DNA from 3 places in the Vibrio tarriae genome. Region 1 is predicted to be linked to each of the others. Evidence: predicted binding sites of a transcription regulator. Region 1 holds the regulator's gene; each other region holds the start of a gene.
The links. Region 1 encodes CRP, which controls carbon source genes, mostly activating them, when cyclic AMP is high. Its sites were predicted from a motif close to TGTGANNNNNNTCACA; they were not measured.
Positions count from the first base shown of each region.

Region 2: cdd (cytidine deaminase) is a predicted target of CRP. The motif match lies at 2,095-2,110, and genes of this name have one in related genera.
Region 3: CEQ48_RS02790 (glycogen/starch/alpha-glucan phosphorylase) is a predicted target of CRP. The motif match lies at 2,622-2,637, and genes of this name have one in related genera.

Region 1 covers NZ_CP022353.1:104,504-109,783, forward strand. Annotated here, with positions in the region: gene CEQ48_RS05945 (DUF1338 domain-containing protein) at 95-886, shown strand; gene crp (cAMP-activated global transcriptional regulator CRP) at 949-1,581, opposite strand; gene CEQ48_RS05955 (phosphoribulokinase) at 1,824-2,693, opposite strand; gene CEQ48_RS05960 (YheU family protein) at 2,790-2,999, opposite strand; gene CEQ48_RS05965 (hydrolase) at 3,128-4,117, opposite strand; gene CEQ48_RS05970 (TIGR02444 family protein) at 4,114-4,599, opposite strand; gene CEQ48_RS05975 (ABC transporter ATP-binding protein) at 4,600-5,280, opposite strand, start outside.
Region 2 covers NZ_CP022353.1:1,526,329-1,531,608, reverse strand. Annotated here, with positions in the region: gene CEQ48_RS12620 (AEC family transporter) at 69-944, opposite strand; gene cdd (cytidine deaminase) at 1,103-1,990, opposite strand; gene CEQ48_RS12610 (LrgB family protein) at 2,160-2,834, opposite strand; gene CEQ48_RS12605 (CidA/LrgA family protein) at 2,825-3,199, opposite strand; gene sbcB (exodeoxyribonuclease I) at 3,231-4,655, opposite strand; gene CEQ48_RS12595 (L-cystine transporter) at 4,800-5,280, opposite strand, start outside.
Region 3 covers NZ_CP022352.1:498,639-503,918, forward strand. Annotated here, with positions in the region: gene CEQ48_RS02790 (glycogen/starch/alpha-glucan phosphorylase) at 34-2,487, opposite strand; gene malT (HTH-type transcriptional regulator MalT) at 3,065-5,280, shown strand, end outside.

The DNA.
Region 1 (5,280 bases):
ACAGGTTGAAAGCTTTATCGTGTTAGCGCTGGATAAATTACACGGCGTCTAACCCTAGTCCGTTTGCGTTTCATAGGATCAACAAGGAGGCGTTATGACGCCAACAGCTTTATTTCAATCGCTCTGGAATGATTATATTGAGCGCCTCTGCCCATCGGCAGACAGAGTACATCAACTCCTGCAAGAAGATGAGCCGCTGATTAATGACCATATTGCGCTGCGCACATTTAATTTGGCGCCACTGGGGTTAGAGACGCTGGCTAAACCGTTTCTGGCACTCGGCTACCAAGCGTGTGGTGAGTATGAGTTCAAAAGTAAAAAACTCTTTGCTAAGCATTTTGAACATCCCGATCCTTTGCAGCCTAAGGTTTTCATTAGTGAGCTGAAAGTGGAAGAGTGTTCATCTGAGCTGCAAGCGATTGTTGAAAAGCTGGTGGCACAAGTTAAGCCGCAAGCATTAGCCAGTGAGGCTTTTTTGTATGGCGGTCGCTTATGGAGCTTAAGCCATGCCGACTATCTTACTTTGGCGAAAGAGAGTGAGTATGCCGCTTGGCTTGCGGCGCATGGTTATGGTGCAAACCACTTTACAGTCAGCGTGAATCAGCTCAATGCGCTGCATGAAGTGAAACAGGTCAATGACCATCTGCGCCAACATGGCTTTAGCATCAATGAATCGGGTGGGGAAGTAAAAGGCTCACCAGAAGTCTTGCTCGAACAGTCTTCGACCATGGCTGATAAAGTGTTAGTGCGTTTTAACGAAGGCGCGGAGATGATCCCCGGTGGCTTTTATGAGTTTGCCAAACGCTACCCTATGGCCAATGGTCAGCTCTATCCCGGATTTGTCGAAGCTTCGGCGGATAAGATTTTTGAAAGCACGAACCGTTAAATCTAGCGCATCGTACAAATAAAAATAGCCACCGCAGGGTGGCTATTTTTTATCGGAAATGCTTAGCGAGTGCCGTAAACCACGATGGTTTTACCGTGGGCAGAGATCAGATTCTGCTCTTCCAGCATCTTCAGGATGCGGCCAACGGTTTCGCGAGAACAGCCAACAATTTGACCGATCTCTTGGCGAGTGATCTTGATTTGCATGCCATCAGGGTGAGTCATCGCATCTGGCTGACGTGCAAGATTCAGCAGAGTCTGTGCGATACGGCCAGTTACGTCTAGGAACGCAAGGTCGCCAACTTTCTGGCTGGTCACTTGCAGACGACGAGCCATTTGACCTGAAAGGCGCATCAAAATGTCTGGGTTAACTTGGATTAACTGACGGAATTTCTTAAATGAGATTTCAGCCACTTCACACGGTGTTTTGGCACGAACCCAAGCGGTACGCTCTTGACCTTCTTCAAACAGGCCGAGTTCACCGATGAAATCACCTTGGTTCAGGTAAGAGAGAATCATCTCTTTACCTTCTTCATCTTTGATCAGTACCGCAACTGAACCTTTTACGATGTAATACAGCGTTTCCGCCTTCTCACCCGCGTGGATCAGCGTGCTTTTTGATGGGTACTTATGAATGTGACAATGTGAAAGAAACCACTCTAGTGTTGGATCGGTTTGAGGTTTACCTAGAACCATAATAATCTCACTTCCTCTGCAGGGTACGCTTGCCGCTATCCATATTTTAGCGAAGCCTCAATTGGGCTTACTAGAATAAGAGGTGTTACCCAAGGCTGCAAGCTATCTTGTGTTTCGGTTAAGAATAGTATCCTTTTTCGAAATCGATTTCTTGATTTTAATCGTGTCAGTAGTCCGATTTGCTACGCAAAACTGTGCACATGATCACGGTATGAAAAGTAAGCATTCATCACTGGTCGGATCTAGCCAATTTTTCCCGTTTCGATCAGTTGTTGCAGCAGCGGGCGCACAATCAAATCCATCGCAAAACTCATTTTACCGCCGGGGACGACAATGGTGTTGTGGCGTGACATAAACGAGCCATCAATCATCGCCAGCAAGTACGGGAAATCGACGTTTTTGATGCCACGAAAACGGATCACCACAAAACTCTCATCCAGCGTTGGAATGCCTTTGGCATTGAGTGGGTTCGAAGTATCGACCGTAGGCACACGTTGAAAGTTGATGTGGGTGCGCGAAAATTGCGGGGTGATGAATTTAAGGTAGTCGTCCATTGAGCGAACAATCGAATCCATCACCGCTTCGCGTGAATGGCCGCGATCGCGCGTGTCGCGCACGTATTTTTGGATCCACTCAAGGTTAACGATAGGTACCATGCCAATCAAAAAATCGACGTGTTGCGCGACATTAACATCGCCATCAACGACGCCGCCGTGCAAGCCTTCATAAAACAGCACATCGGAGTTTTCAGGCAGTGATTGCCAAGGGGTAAATGTACCTGGCATCTGGTTATACGGCACCGCTTCATCAAAGGTGTGCAAGTAGCGGCGTACTTGGCCGGTGCCTACTTTTCCATATTGGCGGAAGAATTCTTCCAGTGTAGGGAAATCGTTGGCTTGCGGGCCAAAGTAGCTGATATGGCGGCCTTGCTCACGCGCTTTGCGGATTTCCACATCCATTTCTGGGCGAGTAAAACGGTGGAAACTGTCTCCTTCCACCCAAGCGGGTTTGATGTTCATCATATTGAACATCTTGCGAAAGGCTTCTGAGGTGGTGGTGGTACCGGCGCCGGAAGAACCGGTCACCGCAATAATCGGATGTTTGGCTGACATGACAAACCTTGTCCTTTAAGTCCTTGATTTTGGTGCTAACTTAGACACCTTCCGAAAAATGACTATAGCACGGAAAATGCTGTCGTCACGGCATGGCTAAAACGGATGGCATTTAATATCCACGGTTTCATGCAATTCTGAATAGACGATCACAGCTTGTCCAGATTGTAATTGAGTACGTACCTGAGCAATTTTCTCTTCTAGCGAGACTTCAATATCGCCATAGTCGGTGCCTTCACGCAGCACAAATTCACGGATCAAATTGTCGAGTGTGTCTGGCGCAATCTCTTGCCATGGAATGATCATAAATACCTCTTTATTTTATGATGGCGCTTTTTTATGACGGTTCTTTTGTATGACTGAAAGAAACGACGAGTTGCCGCCACGCTCAGTCGTTTGAATGTCGCTTTCATCTGTGGAGAAGGGATCGTGGATTAGCTGGGCTGTAGAAAATTATCTCGCAGCGGTGCGTAATACTCGGGTAGAGCTTGCTCTAACCAAAAATACGGTTTAAGCCATGAACCGCTCAGGAAACCCACATGGCCGCCATGCTCGAAGAGACGATAGCGGATATTGTCAGGTAGCGGAAAATTGGGGATCACCGCTTCAGTCATAAAAGGATCGTCTTTGGCGTGGATGATCTGAGTCGGGACGCGGATCTGAGTCAGCTGTTTAATCCCAGAGCACTGCTGGTAATAATCGGCAGCATCATGAAAACCGTGCAGCGGCGCGGTGATCACATCATCAAACTCGGCGAGTTTAGCGATCGCGCGGATCCGCTCAGGGCTCAGTGGCAAAGCGTTTTCCAGCAGTGGGTATTTCGCAATGGCATTTTTCTTCAATGAAGAGAGCAGATAGGCTCGATATACTTTGGAAAAGCCCTGTTCGATACGTTGTGAGCAGGCGGCTAAATCGAGTGGCGCGGAAATCAAGGTGGCGGCCGTGACGATAGGATCATCCCGATACTGCGCAAGATAGTTGGCGAGCATGTTACCGCCGAGTGAAACACCGACGGCAACGATCGGACGCTCTGGTAATTGTTTACGTAGGTACTCCAGCACAAAACGCGCATCACCCGTTTCGCCAGAGTGGTAAGCGCGTGCTAAGTGGTTGGGTTTACCACTGCAACCGCGAAAATGCATCATCACCGAGAGCCAGCCTTGCCGTGCAAAGGCGTGCATCAAGCCGTTCGCGTAAGGGCTTTTGAAGCTGCCTTCTAAGCCGTGGAACAACACAAACAGCGGCTTACGCTGCGCGTGCGGTGTGCGCCAATCTTCGCTCCAAGCCAGATCGAGAAAATCACCATCGGGCGTGAATAGCGTTTGCCATTCGGCACTAAACAGCGGCTGTTTTCGCAGCAAGCGAGGCAGCAGAGTTTGTAAGTGGGGATTTTTCAGCCCCTTGGCAGCAATAAACGTGGTCATGATGTTGGAGTATCGGATTCTCGGTACGGAGCTGAAAAAAGCTCGGCTAAGTATTCTGCGCCAAGCATTTTACAGTATTGCAGAGTGAGCGATAGATCTTGCGCAGGATGAAGTGTCATTCGATTGAGACAATGGACCAAATCCGCTTGTTGCTGCTTTTCTAATTGCAGCTCAAACTGCAGAGCCTCGCGATAGAGCGTGTCTGGCAAATGGCTTTTCAAGCGCCGCCGCAAATCACGAAAATCGTGCAGCAGAGTTTCCGAATGACTCAAACATTCCAGCACCGTCGGCCAGTCAGTTTCCGCAAAAGTGAGCTGCTGTTCATCTAGCCATTTGAGTAACAGCAGCAGATTGACATTGCCGTGATGGCTATTTTGCAATCGTAAGCACGCCTCTTTTACCTCGCGCACACTGTAATACTGCAAACTGAATTGCCAGAGTCTTTCCAGTGTTAATCTTGGTTTGGCGTGCTCATCACTCATTTATCCGTTGAACTCCCGTTCCATCTCTTCCAAGGTTTCTTGCTCGGCCATCCATTCTAGCTCGACTTGCTCAAGCTCGGATTTGGCGGCGGCTTGTTTAGCCAACACCTCAGTCAGTGTCGCTTTATTCTGTGCTTCGTACAGTGAGGTGTCCGACAATTGTGCCTCCATCTCACTGACAACGTGGTTCAACTTATCGAGTTTCTCTTCTAACTGTGTCAGCTTTTTGCGAATTGGCGCAGTGAGCTTACGAAAATCGGCTTCACGGCGCTTTTGCTCTTTTTTCGCAGCGGCACTGTTCGCGCTATTCGCAGTATTGGTCGGTTGGGTTTCTTTACGCTCGGCTTTTTGCTGATCGGTAAGCCATTTGTAGTAGTCATTCAAGTCACCATCAAACGGGCCGACTTGGTGATCATGCACTAAATAGAGATCATCGGTGGTAGCACGCAGCAAGTAGCGATCATGGCTGACAATGACCATGGCGCCTTCATAGCTTTGTAGCGCAAGGGTTAGCGCCTGACGCATGTCCAAATCCAAATGGTTGGTGGGTTCGTCAAGCAGCAGTAAGTTGGGCTTTTGCCACACAATCAGCGCCAGCACTAAACGGGCCTTTTCACCACCCGAGAAGGGCGCGACTTTTTCGAGTGCTTTCTCACCATGGAAACCAAAGCTGCCTAAGTA
Region 2 (5,280 bases), 1.4 Mb from region 1:
TCCCGCTGTAGCCAGTCAGATTACCCCGTATTCGGGTCAAGTTTATGACAGTTTTATGGCGAACAGGATCAGAGTGAAAGAGCGATAAACAGTAATATGGGCAGGCTTAATAAGCTGAAGAAATTACCAAACAACACCATAGCCGCAACCTGAGTAGGCTCGATGTGATAACGCTCGGCGAACAGATAATTCATCACTGCGGGGGGCAACATGGTAAACAGCACCATCATTTGCAGTTGTAAGGGAGGCAGTGGAATGAAAAAGTAAATCAGCGCAAACGCGCAGGCTCCGGTGAGCAGAGATTGTGCCGTTGAAACAAGGCCAACTTTGAGTCCGGCTAAGCGCAGGTTGATCATTTGTGAGCCGAGTGAAAGCAGCATCACAGGAACGGCGGCTTGCCCAAGTAAAGCAGTGGCGTTGTACAAGGGGGACCAGATAGAGACTCCGCTTAGATTGAGCAGTAAAGCCAGTGAGGATGCTAAAAAGACCGGAGCGCTGAGTACGGTTTTTAACACGCTACCTTTGCTCAGCATGGCTACCCCTAAGCTAATGTGCAGACACATAGAAACCACAAACAGCAATACGGCAGAGGGGAGCGCGGTTTCGCCAAACGTATAAGTAAACAGAGGAATCGCTAAATTACCGCTATTGCGAAACATGTGCAGTGGAGCCCATGTTTTAAATGACCAACGACCCAAACGACATATCAAGAGCATTAAAATACCGGGCAGCAATACCGCGACAAGAGCGGCAAGCAACAGAGGTGTTTGCTGCGTATCCAGTGGCATGTTGACCAGTGAAGAAAACACCAACGCAGGCACAAAGGCCTCCATATTGATGCGATTGATCGGGCGAAAATCGGGTTTGAGCCAGAGACCAATCAAATAGCCAATCAAGACTAAGCTCATCACAGGAAAGAGAATGGCAATGATTTGTTCAAACATAGCTTGCGAGAGATACGTGTAAAAAGCGCAAGTTATCAGGCTTTATTCAGAACGTCATGGTAGGTGATGGAAAAGTGTGCGCGCGACATCTTTAGCAAGATGTGGACTAAGAGAGCTAGTACCAAAAAGTGAAGAGGCCAATGGCCTCTTCATTCGGTTTACAGTGAGAGATAAGAAAGTGGGATATCGGGATTGATCACTTCCAGCGTTGCTTGAGTATCGGCAAGATGGCTGATTTTGCCGGTTGCACTCTCTACCAGAGCGGCGGCTTCAATATCCTCGAATGATTCACCCATCATCATCGCTTGTGCTAAGGCAACTTGTAGCGGTGGCAAACTTGGGTTAAATGCTGCATTTTCGGCATACGCGCCAAGGTAAATCGCACCACTGCGCATTTTCAGTGCCACACCACTGAAGTTTTGGGTATAAGGCGAGTGGCTGATGTTCATCGCGCGCAGGGCTTGCTGGATAAGCTCTTCATCATCGTCACTGGTTTTACCATGATTGACTGGGCTCATCAGGCCAGAATCAATGCCGAGATCGGCAGGGCCAAACGACTCAGGGAGGTACTCTTGCAAAGTTTTGGCAGCACGCTTGGGCAGTTGAATTTTCAGCGAAGACGCGGTGGTCAGTTCATTCATAAACTGGCGGCAATGGCCGCAAGGGCTAAAGTTGATGGTGATGTCTGGCACCCCTTTTTCACCTTTCATCCACGCATGGCTAATGGCGCACTGTTCAGCATGTACGGTTTGCCCAAGCTGCGCACCAGTAAATTCCATATTGGCGCCAAGATAGAGGCGGCCGGAGATGCCACGTACAATCGCACCGACATAAAATTCAGAGATTGGGGCATACGAGTAAGCGGCAGCGATAGGTAACAGCGCGACGCGCAAATCGGCATCTTCCAGACCCGAAAGGGTCAAAAGCTGCTGATACTGCTCGGCAGAGAAAGTGGCATCGAAATCCTTGGCCAACACCAATTCACGTAAATATGGGGCAAAAGAAGCAGGCATTTGTTGTAATGCTTGTTCAATACGGTTTCTCATAGTGATTCCTTTTCATTGCATGGAATCCTATTTTAGGTAATGCGAGATTTTATAAGGTGATAGGCGTCACATTAAGTTATGTAATTTATTTTTATGTTTCATTATTAGAGTGACGTCACACATGATAACGATTGCAAGCGTATGAGATGTGACGCCACTCGAAATGAAATTATTGAAGCCAAAGTGCGAAAGCAAACAGACTTGGCGCTAAGACAGATGTGATAACACCACACACGACAAGGGCTAGTGAGCTGAACGCGGCGTCGCGAGGATCTTTCTCAGCGCACGTGGCTGTGCCGAGGGCATGGGATACCGTACCCATGGTCAGCCCTTTGGCGATGGGATGAGTAATATTGAGCAGTTTGTAAATCGGGTAGGCAAGAATGGCACCAAATAGCCCGACGAGTAGTACCAAAATCGCAGCAATCGCGGGCTCGCCGCCCAACTGGCGCGCCACTTCCATCGCGATCGGCGTTGTCACTGATTTTCCCATCAAGGCGGCAATCAGCTCTATATCTGCCCCCATGTTTACGGCTATCAAACTGGCGGTGATCATCGACATCACACTGCCCACGCCACAAGCCAAAGCGATAATTCGCCAGTTGGCACGAATTTGTGGCAACTGCTCATAAAGTGGATAAGCCAAAGCAACAACCGCTGGTTGGAGTAGATAACTCAACCACTGATTATCAGCGTAGTAAGTCTCAAAAGGTACTTTGAGGTAAGTCAGCAGTGGAATAAGTATGCCAATACTGATCAGAAGCGGATTGGCCAGTGGGGTATTGCATTTTTGAGCCACCCAACGGGCGACGAAAAATACCCCAAGTGTGATGATCAGCCACATGACTTTTTCCCCTTCTTGAGCATTCGATCCAGTATCAGTCCCAGTGTCACCATGACAATTAAGGTACCGCCGATAGCGCTAGCGAGGATCGGGGCGAGGTTTGCCAGTAGCGTATCGAAGTGCACCATCAAGCCGACACTGATAGGGACGAACAGTAAAATCATGTAACGAATAAACAGGGTGGCACTGGGCTTGACCCATTCGACAGGCACTAAACCGCTGGCCATCAGGCCAAATAGGATCAGTAACCCAATAATGCTGCCGGGAATAGCAATGCCTAACCAAGTTTGTAAGTTGATGCCCGCCAACAGACAGAGAAAAATCAGTCCCATGGAGACACAGTATTGAGCTATTTTTTTTATCATCAATAAAATCAGCAAGTAAAAATAAACGATGTTAGCAAGCGAGTTTTTCCACGTAATGGTAGACGGATTTTAAAATCGCCATTTTCTTTGGATCAGCTTGATGTTCATGCACCAGATTTTCCAAATTCAACATATAACCTTCTAGATTGCGCTCGAAATAGTCACGGCAATGCGCTGCCCAGCGGCGTTGCTCGGCATCGGTTAAGGTATGGGGATAATGGCGCGCACGATAACGAAACAGCAGTGGTTCAATGCGCTTATCGGCCACCCGGATCGCTAAGCTGCCCAGATTCTCCGGTGCAGTAGTGCGGATGATCTCCATTGCCGCGCGATCGGCTGGGGAGAAAAAGCCGGCATAGAGTTGGCTATCCACATCACTCTCTTGGTTAAATTCGCGCTCTTGGCTAAATACAGTCACCAGCTTTTCACGAATCTCGGGGTGTTGACGAATCACATTCAAGTGCGCGAGACACTGTTCGCGGTCAATACCAATCTTTTGTGCATTTTCTGCGGTCAAGGTTTTAGCCGGAGCCAGAATGGGGCATTTATTGAGATGCACCAATTTCACGGGTACTGGTCGCTCATCCGGCGCTAGGTCTTCATGCCGCGTATAGAGACGCGCTTGCAGCGTTTCGGCATCGAGATCCATTAGCGGCTGAGGGTCTTTACCCAAATCCACCACAATCACCGCATTTTGATTGGTCGGATGCCAAGCAATCGGCACAATCCAGCTAGTGTAGTGGCGCTCACGCCCAAGCATGCCAGAAACATGCATCAGCGGAGTTTGGTTCACAATATCAATCAGTTCTGTCAGCTTGCGTTTGTGGCGCATAGTGAAGAAGTAGTCGAACAATTTCGGCTGCGCGGCTTTGACTTTTTTCGCCAGTTCAATGGTGGCAATCACATCGGCCATCGCATCGTGCGCGTTGCTGTGCTCAATGCCGTTGGCAACAGAAAGATGTTCCAGTTTAAAGCTGGTAAAGCCATCATCATTTTCCGGCCACTCGATACCTTCAGGACGCAAAGCATGACACGCGCGAAGCACATCCAGCAGATCCCAACGGGAATTGCCGTGTTGCCAGCTCCAAGCATAGGGGTCGATAAAGTTGCGATAGCAGGTGTAGCGCGTCACTTCATCATCAAAACGTATGCTGTTATAGCCAAGGCTGGTGGTATTGGGTGTGGAGAGCTCAGCATGAATACGCGCGATAAATTCTGGCTCCGCCAGACCTTGGCTATTGGCTTTTTGAGGGGTGATCCCTGTGATCAATGCGGCCTCAGGGGCGGGCAAATAGTCGTTGGGCAGCTGACAGTAAATCACCAAAGGCTCACCGATGATGTTGAAGTCCATATCGGTACGCACACCCGCAAACTGACTAGGACGATCTTTGGCAGGATTGACTCCCCAAGTCTCGTAATCAAAGAAGAAGAATGTGGGCTGGTGTTCTTGCTGCATGTGGCTTACCAAATCGCTAAAAATTGCCGTTATTAGACCATCCTGACCCTGACATAGCAATTGCTGCCCTTGTGCTATCCCATTATTTGTTCAGCCTTTCAACAAAAAAAGCCGATGCTGGGCATCGGCTTTGGCAAGGTAAGATTAGGCTTGCTGAGTTTGCGGCTCGAGCTCTTCGTTTGTCTCTTTAAGCAAACGGCTCGTTACTGTGCCTGCCGTCATCGAACCTGACACGTTAAGCGCCGTACGCGCCATATCAATCAGTGGCTCGATAGAAATCAAAAGCGCCGCAATCGTGACAGGTAAGCCCATGGCTGGCAGCACAATCAGGGCTGCGAAGGTCGCACCGCCACCCACACCTGCAATACCAAAGGAGCTGATGGTGATCATCGCAATCAGCGACACGATAAAGTGAATGTCCAGTGGGTTAATCCCAACGGTTGGAGCAACCATTACCGCCAACATCGCAGGGTAAATGCCCGCACAGCCGTTTTGACCAATCGTTGCACCGAATGAAGCTGACAGGTTAGCAATTGCAGGTGGCACATTCAGTTTGGTGATTTGCGCTTCCACATTGAGAGGAATCGTGGCCGCAGAGCTGCGCGATGTGAAGGCAAAAGTCAGT
Region 3 (5,280 bases), on a different replicon from region 1:
GTGAGCCAGAGGGGTCTGACTCACCAAAGGGGCTTAACGCTGTACAGCGCTCAGTTTCCAAATGTTATTCACGTAGTCGCGGATACTGCGGTCGGAGCTGAATTTGCCCACTAACGCGGTATTGAGGATGGCTTTTTTCGCCCAGCCCGCTTGGTCACGATACTGTTTATCGATCGCTTCATGCGCTTTCACGTAAGAGGCGAAATCTGCCAGCACCAGATATGGGTCACCACCATCGAGCAAGCTGTCATAGGTCGCGCGCAGTTTGCCCGGAGCACCCGGCGTAAACTCTTCACCCACCAGCAGATCCAGCGATGCTTTGAGGAGCGGATCGGCATGATAGAAATCGTATGGGTTATAACCACGCGCTTTCAGTGCTTCCACGCCATCCACTTCCAAACCGAAGATGTAGATGTTGTCATCGCCCACTTCTTCACGAATTTCGACGTTCGCGCCGTCCATCGTACCTATGGTCAGAGCACCATTGAGCGCCATCTTCATGTTGCCAGTACCGGATGCTTCTTTACCTGCGGTTGAGATCTGCTCAGACACATCTGCCGCTGGAATGATGATTTCGGCCATGCTGACGCGATAGTCAGGGATGAATACCACTTTCAGCTTGTTGCCGACCCGCGGATCGTTATTGACTTTCTGCGCGATCATGTTGATGGCGTAGATGATCTCTTTCGCCAAGTGGTAGCCCGGCGCCGCTTTTGCCGCGAAGAACACCACACGTGGATGCATGTCAAAGCTTGGATCATTGATGAGACGGTGATAGAGCGACAAAATGTGCAGCATATTGAGGTGCTGACGCTTGTACTCATGCAGACGTTTGATCTGCACATCAAAAATCGCATTGGTATCGAGCTCGATGCCCATGTGATCTTTCACCCACTCAGCCAGACGCGCTTTGTTGGCTTTTTTCACTTCCATAAAGCGTTTTTGGAACGCCGCATCTTCGGCGTACTGCGCCACTTTGGTCAGTTGATCCAGCTTCGCAGGCCACTCATGGCCAATCTTCTCTGAAATCAGCGCCGATAAACCAGGGTTACAGAACTTCAGCCAGCGACGTGGCGTGATACCGTTGGTCACGTTCTGGATTTTGCCCGGATAGAGCTCAACAAATTCAGGGAACAGGTCACGCTTCACCAATTCTGAGTGCAGCGCCGCTACGCCGTTCACCGCATAAGAGCCGACCACACACAGGTTGGCCATGCGCACCATGCGGTGGAAGCCTTCTTCGATGATCGAGAGCTTTTGCTGTTTCGCCACATCACCCGGCCATTTGGCACGCACTTGTTGCAAGAAACGGTGGTTGATCTCGTAGATGATCTCCATGTGACGTGGCAGCAGGCGTTGGATCAGTGACTCACTCCACGTTTCCAGCGCTTCTGGCAGCAGAGTGTGGTTGGTGTAAGCAAAAGTGTGCGAACAGATCGCCCACGCCGCTTCCCACGACATCAGCTTTTCATCGATCAGAATGCGCATCAGCTCAGGAATGGCGATGGTTGGGTGCGTATCGTTAAGCTGAATGGTTTCGTATTTCGGCAGATCCGCCAACGCGTGTCCTGCCGCCTCATGACGACGAAGAATATCGCGCACCGACGCTGCACTGTGGAAATACTGCTGCATCAAACGCAGGGTTTTGCCTTTTTCGTGGTTGTCGTTTGGATACAAAACTTTGGTGATGTTGCCAGCATCGATCAGCGCATGCTGCGCTTCAAAGTAGTTACCGTTATTGAAACTTTCTAGCGAGAAAGGCGCAATCGCGCGACATTCCCACAAACGCAGCGGGTAAACCGTATCACTTTGGTAGCCGACAATCGGCAGATCCCACGGCATCGCTTGCACCAGCATGCCCGGTACCCAACGACGACGCTCTTTGCCATTTTCATTGACGACTTCAACGTGGCCGTAGAAGCCAATTTCCTGCTTCAGCTCAGGACGCGCTACTTCCCACGGGTAGCCTTCGACTCCACACCATGCATCCGGCGCTTCTTTTTGACGGCCTTCTTCAAAAGACTGTTTAAACAGACCATATTCGTAATGCAGACCGTAACCCACGGTCGGATATTCTTGCGCCGCGCAAGAATCCATAAAACAGGCGGCAAGACGGCCTAAACCACCGTTACCTAATGATGGGTCGCGCTCTTCTTCCAGCAAGTCACTCAAGTTCTGGCCAAGCTCTTCCATCGCTTGCCCTACGGCTTCATACACACCCATGCTGATCAAGTTGTTGCCCGTTAAGCGGCCAATCAAAAACTCCAGCGATAGGTAGTTCAGGCTTTTGCTATTGAGAATGCGTTCATCCTGTTCGGTTTCCAGCAAATCAAACGTCGTAAATTCAGCAAGGGCACGTCCCATCGCCAAATACCAAGCACGCGCCGAAGCGTGCTCTACTGTTGTGGCATAAGTTGCGGTCAAATGACGCTTCACATTTTCTTGGAACAACTTCTTGTCAAACTGTTTCTGTTGAGTAGGTTTCATTGTGAACTCTCACTGTTTGGTTCTAATCCATCTGAGCCCTATCCTGCCTCTACGACTTTGGCAAAACATCCTCCCACTTTTCTCATACATTGGGAGGAGGAGCCAAGGCGTAGAGGCACAGGAGTCCGGTAGTGAGTGATCTAGCTCTCATCAATGCTCGGTTCAGCCAGAGATAGCAGTGATTCGGATCACACCACCTGCCGATTAACCATAGCTAGGCTTTATGAAGGTTCGGAAAACAAGAGGTTGAACATTTGTCCACTCTGCTAAATAGATCACAATAAATTCGCTTTCGTTACCCATTTTTCACTCAATAACGTAGAGGCAAGAGCAATATCGTCAGCCAAAGAAAGATTGATTAGTGATAATCATCACAAATATAGGGCGTAATGAGTATCGAAACGTGAAGAGCACAGAAAAGTCAGTATGGATCAATAAACGCACCGAATAACTTCAAGTAACATTCGTCCATCTGAGTGTGATACGCCTCGCGTATTCACCTCTGCCATAGGCTTGGAACTTGCGTTTCAAGTTAAAAGAGCATGAGGCTCTGACTGAAATAGACGAGAGAAAGAAGATGTGGATCCCTTCGAAACTGACTCGCCCAGGACGTTTGCATAACGCCATCGTCCGCCCCCGTGTGCTGGATTTATTGCAACACGCCACTTGTTATAAATTGGTGCTGTTTCGTTCCCCCGCTGGCTATGGCAAAACCACTATGGCAGCGCAGTGGCTTGCCGATAAGCCGAATCTGGGTTGGTACAGCATTGATGATAGCGATAACGATCCGTTCCGCTTTATGAACTACCTGCTGCAAGCGATTAATAAAGCAACCCATAACGCCTGCCCCAATGCGCAGAAATTGGCAGAAAAGCGTCAGTTTTCGTCATCACATTCGCTGTTTAGTGAGGTGTTTGCCGAGATGGCTGACTACCACGGCGAGTGCTATGTGGTGCTGGACGATTATCATCTGATCCATGATGAAGCCATCCACGAAGCAATGCGCTTTTTTTTAAAGCACATGCCCGATAACTTAACCTTGGTGGTAACGAGCCGTTCAACTCCTCCTTTGGGTACGGCTAACCTGCGCGTGCGTGATTTAATGATTGAGATCGGCAATGAGCTTTTGGCGTTTGATACCGAAGAGACGACGCGCTTTTTCAACCAACGCGTTTCCGATGGGATTGATACGCTGACCGCCAATCACCTACGCGATTATGTGGAAGGTTGGCCTTCTGCGATGCAGCTCATCGCTCTCCAAGCGCAGCATCAGCACCGCACGCTCGCTCAAACCATAGAATCAGTTTCGCACTTTAATCATGCGCATCTTTGGGATTATCTGGTCGAAGAAGTGTTTGATCTACTCGACGATGAAACTCGCTATTTCTTGATGCAGTGCTCGGTACTCGACCATTTTGACGATGCGTTAGTCAGCAGCTTAACAGGGCGTGACGATGCTCTGGCGATGATTGAGTCACTTAACCGCTTCGGGCTATTTATCTCACCGCTGGAAGGGGAAACCAACTGGTATCGCTTCCACAATCTGTTTGCTGAGTTTTTAGCGCACCAACGTCAAGCGCGCATTCCGCAGCAAGAACAAGATTTGCAACGCGCTGCCGCCAAAGCGTGGTTAGAAGCCGCAGCACCTCATCAAGCGCTGCGTCATGCTCATTTAGCACAAGATACCGAGCTGCTGGCGAGCATTTTGAGCCAATATGGTTGGAAAATGTTTAACCAAGGCGAACTCGAAGTGTTGGAAGCGGCGATCAATCAGCTCTCGCCTGTCCAACTGTATCGCGAGCCCAAATTATGCATGTTGCAAGCTTGGCTGGCGCAGAGTCAGCATAGATACAATGATGTCGGCGCACTACTTGCCAAAGCGGCGAAAGAGATGAAAGAGCTCAACGTTGAGCTCTCCACCAAAGAGCAAGGCGAATTTAACGCCCTGCGTGCCCAAGTCGCGATTAACCAAAACGAGCCAGAAAAAGCGCTGGAACTGGCTGAACTCGCGTTAAGCCAGTTGGATCACACGACCTATCGCAGCCGCATTGTCGCGACCTCTGTCGTTGGTGAAGTGAACCACGTATTAGGTCATCTCAGCCGCGCACTCTCCATGATGCAGCAAACGGAAAAACTGGCGCGCCAATATCAGGTGTATCACCAAGCTTTATGGGCACTGCTGCAACAGAGCGAAATTTTACTGGCGCAGGGATACGTGCAAGCGGCTTACGAAGTTCAGGATAACGCGTTTAAGTTGATTGAAGAGCAGCAACTGCACCAAGTACCGCTGCATGAGTTTTTGCTGCGGATTCGCGCGCAAATTTTATGGTGTTGGAACCGCTTAGATGAAGCCGAACAAGCTGCTTATAAGGGGCTGAACGTGCTAGAAAACCATTCGCAAAGTAAGCACCTGCACTGTTATTCGATGCTGGCTAGAATTGCGATTGGCCGAGGCGAGTTGGATAAAGCCGGACGCTTCATTGAACAGATACAGCATTTACTCAAGCAATCAACTTACCATGTGGATTGGACGGCGAATGCGTCGCTCTCTTTGCTGCTCTATTGGCAAGCTAAAGAGAACAGCACCGAGATCCGCCAGTGGCTACAAACCAGCACTCGGCCGGATAAGGCGTGTAACCACTTCTCCCAATTGCAGTGGCGTAATATCGCGCGTGCGCAGATCCAACTGGGTGAACTCAGCGAAGCGCACCATACCTTGGACTTTATTCAAGAGCAGGCGCAAAAATATCAACTCGTCACCGACATTAATCGCAATTTGATTGTAGAAGCGCT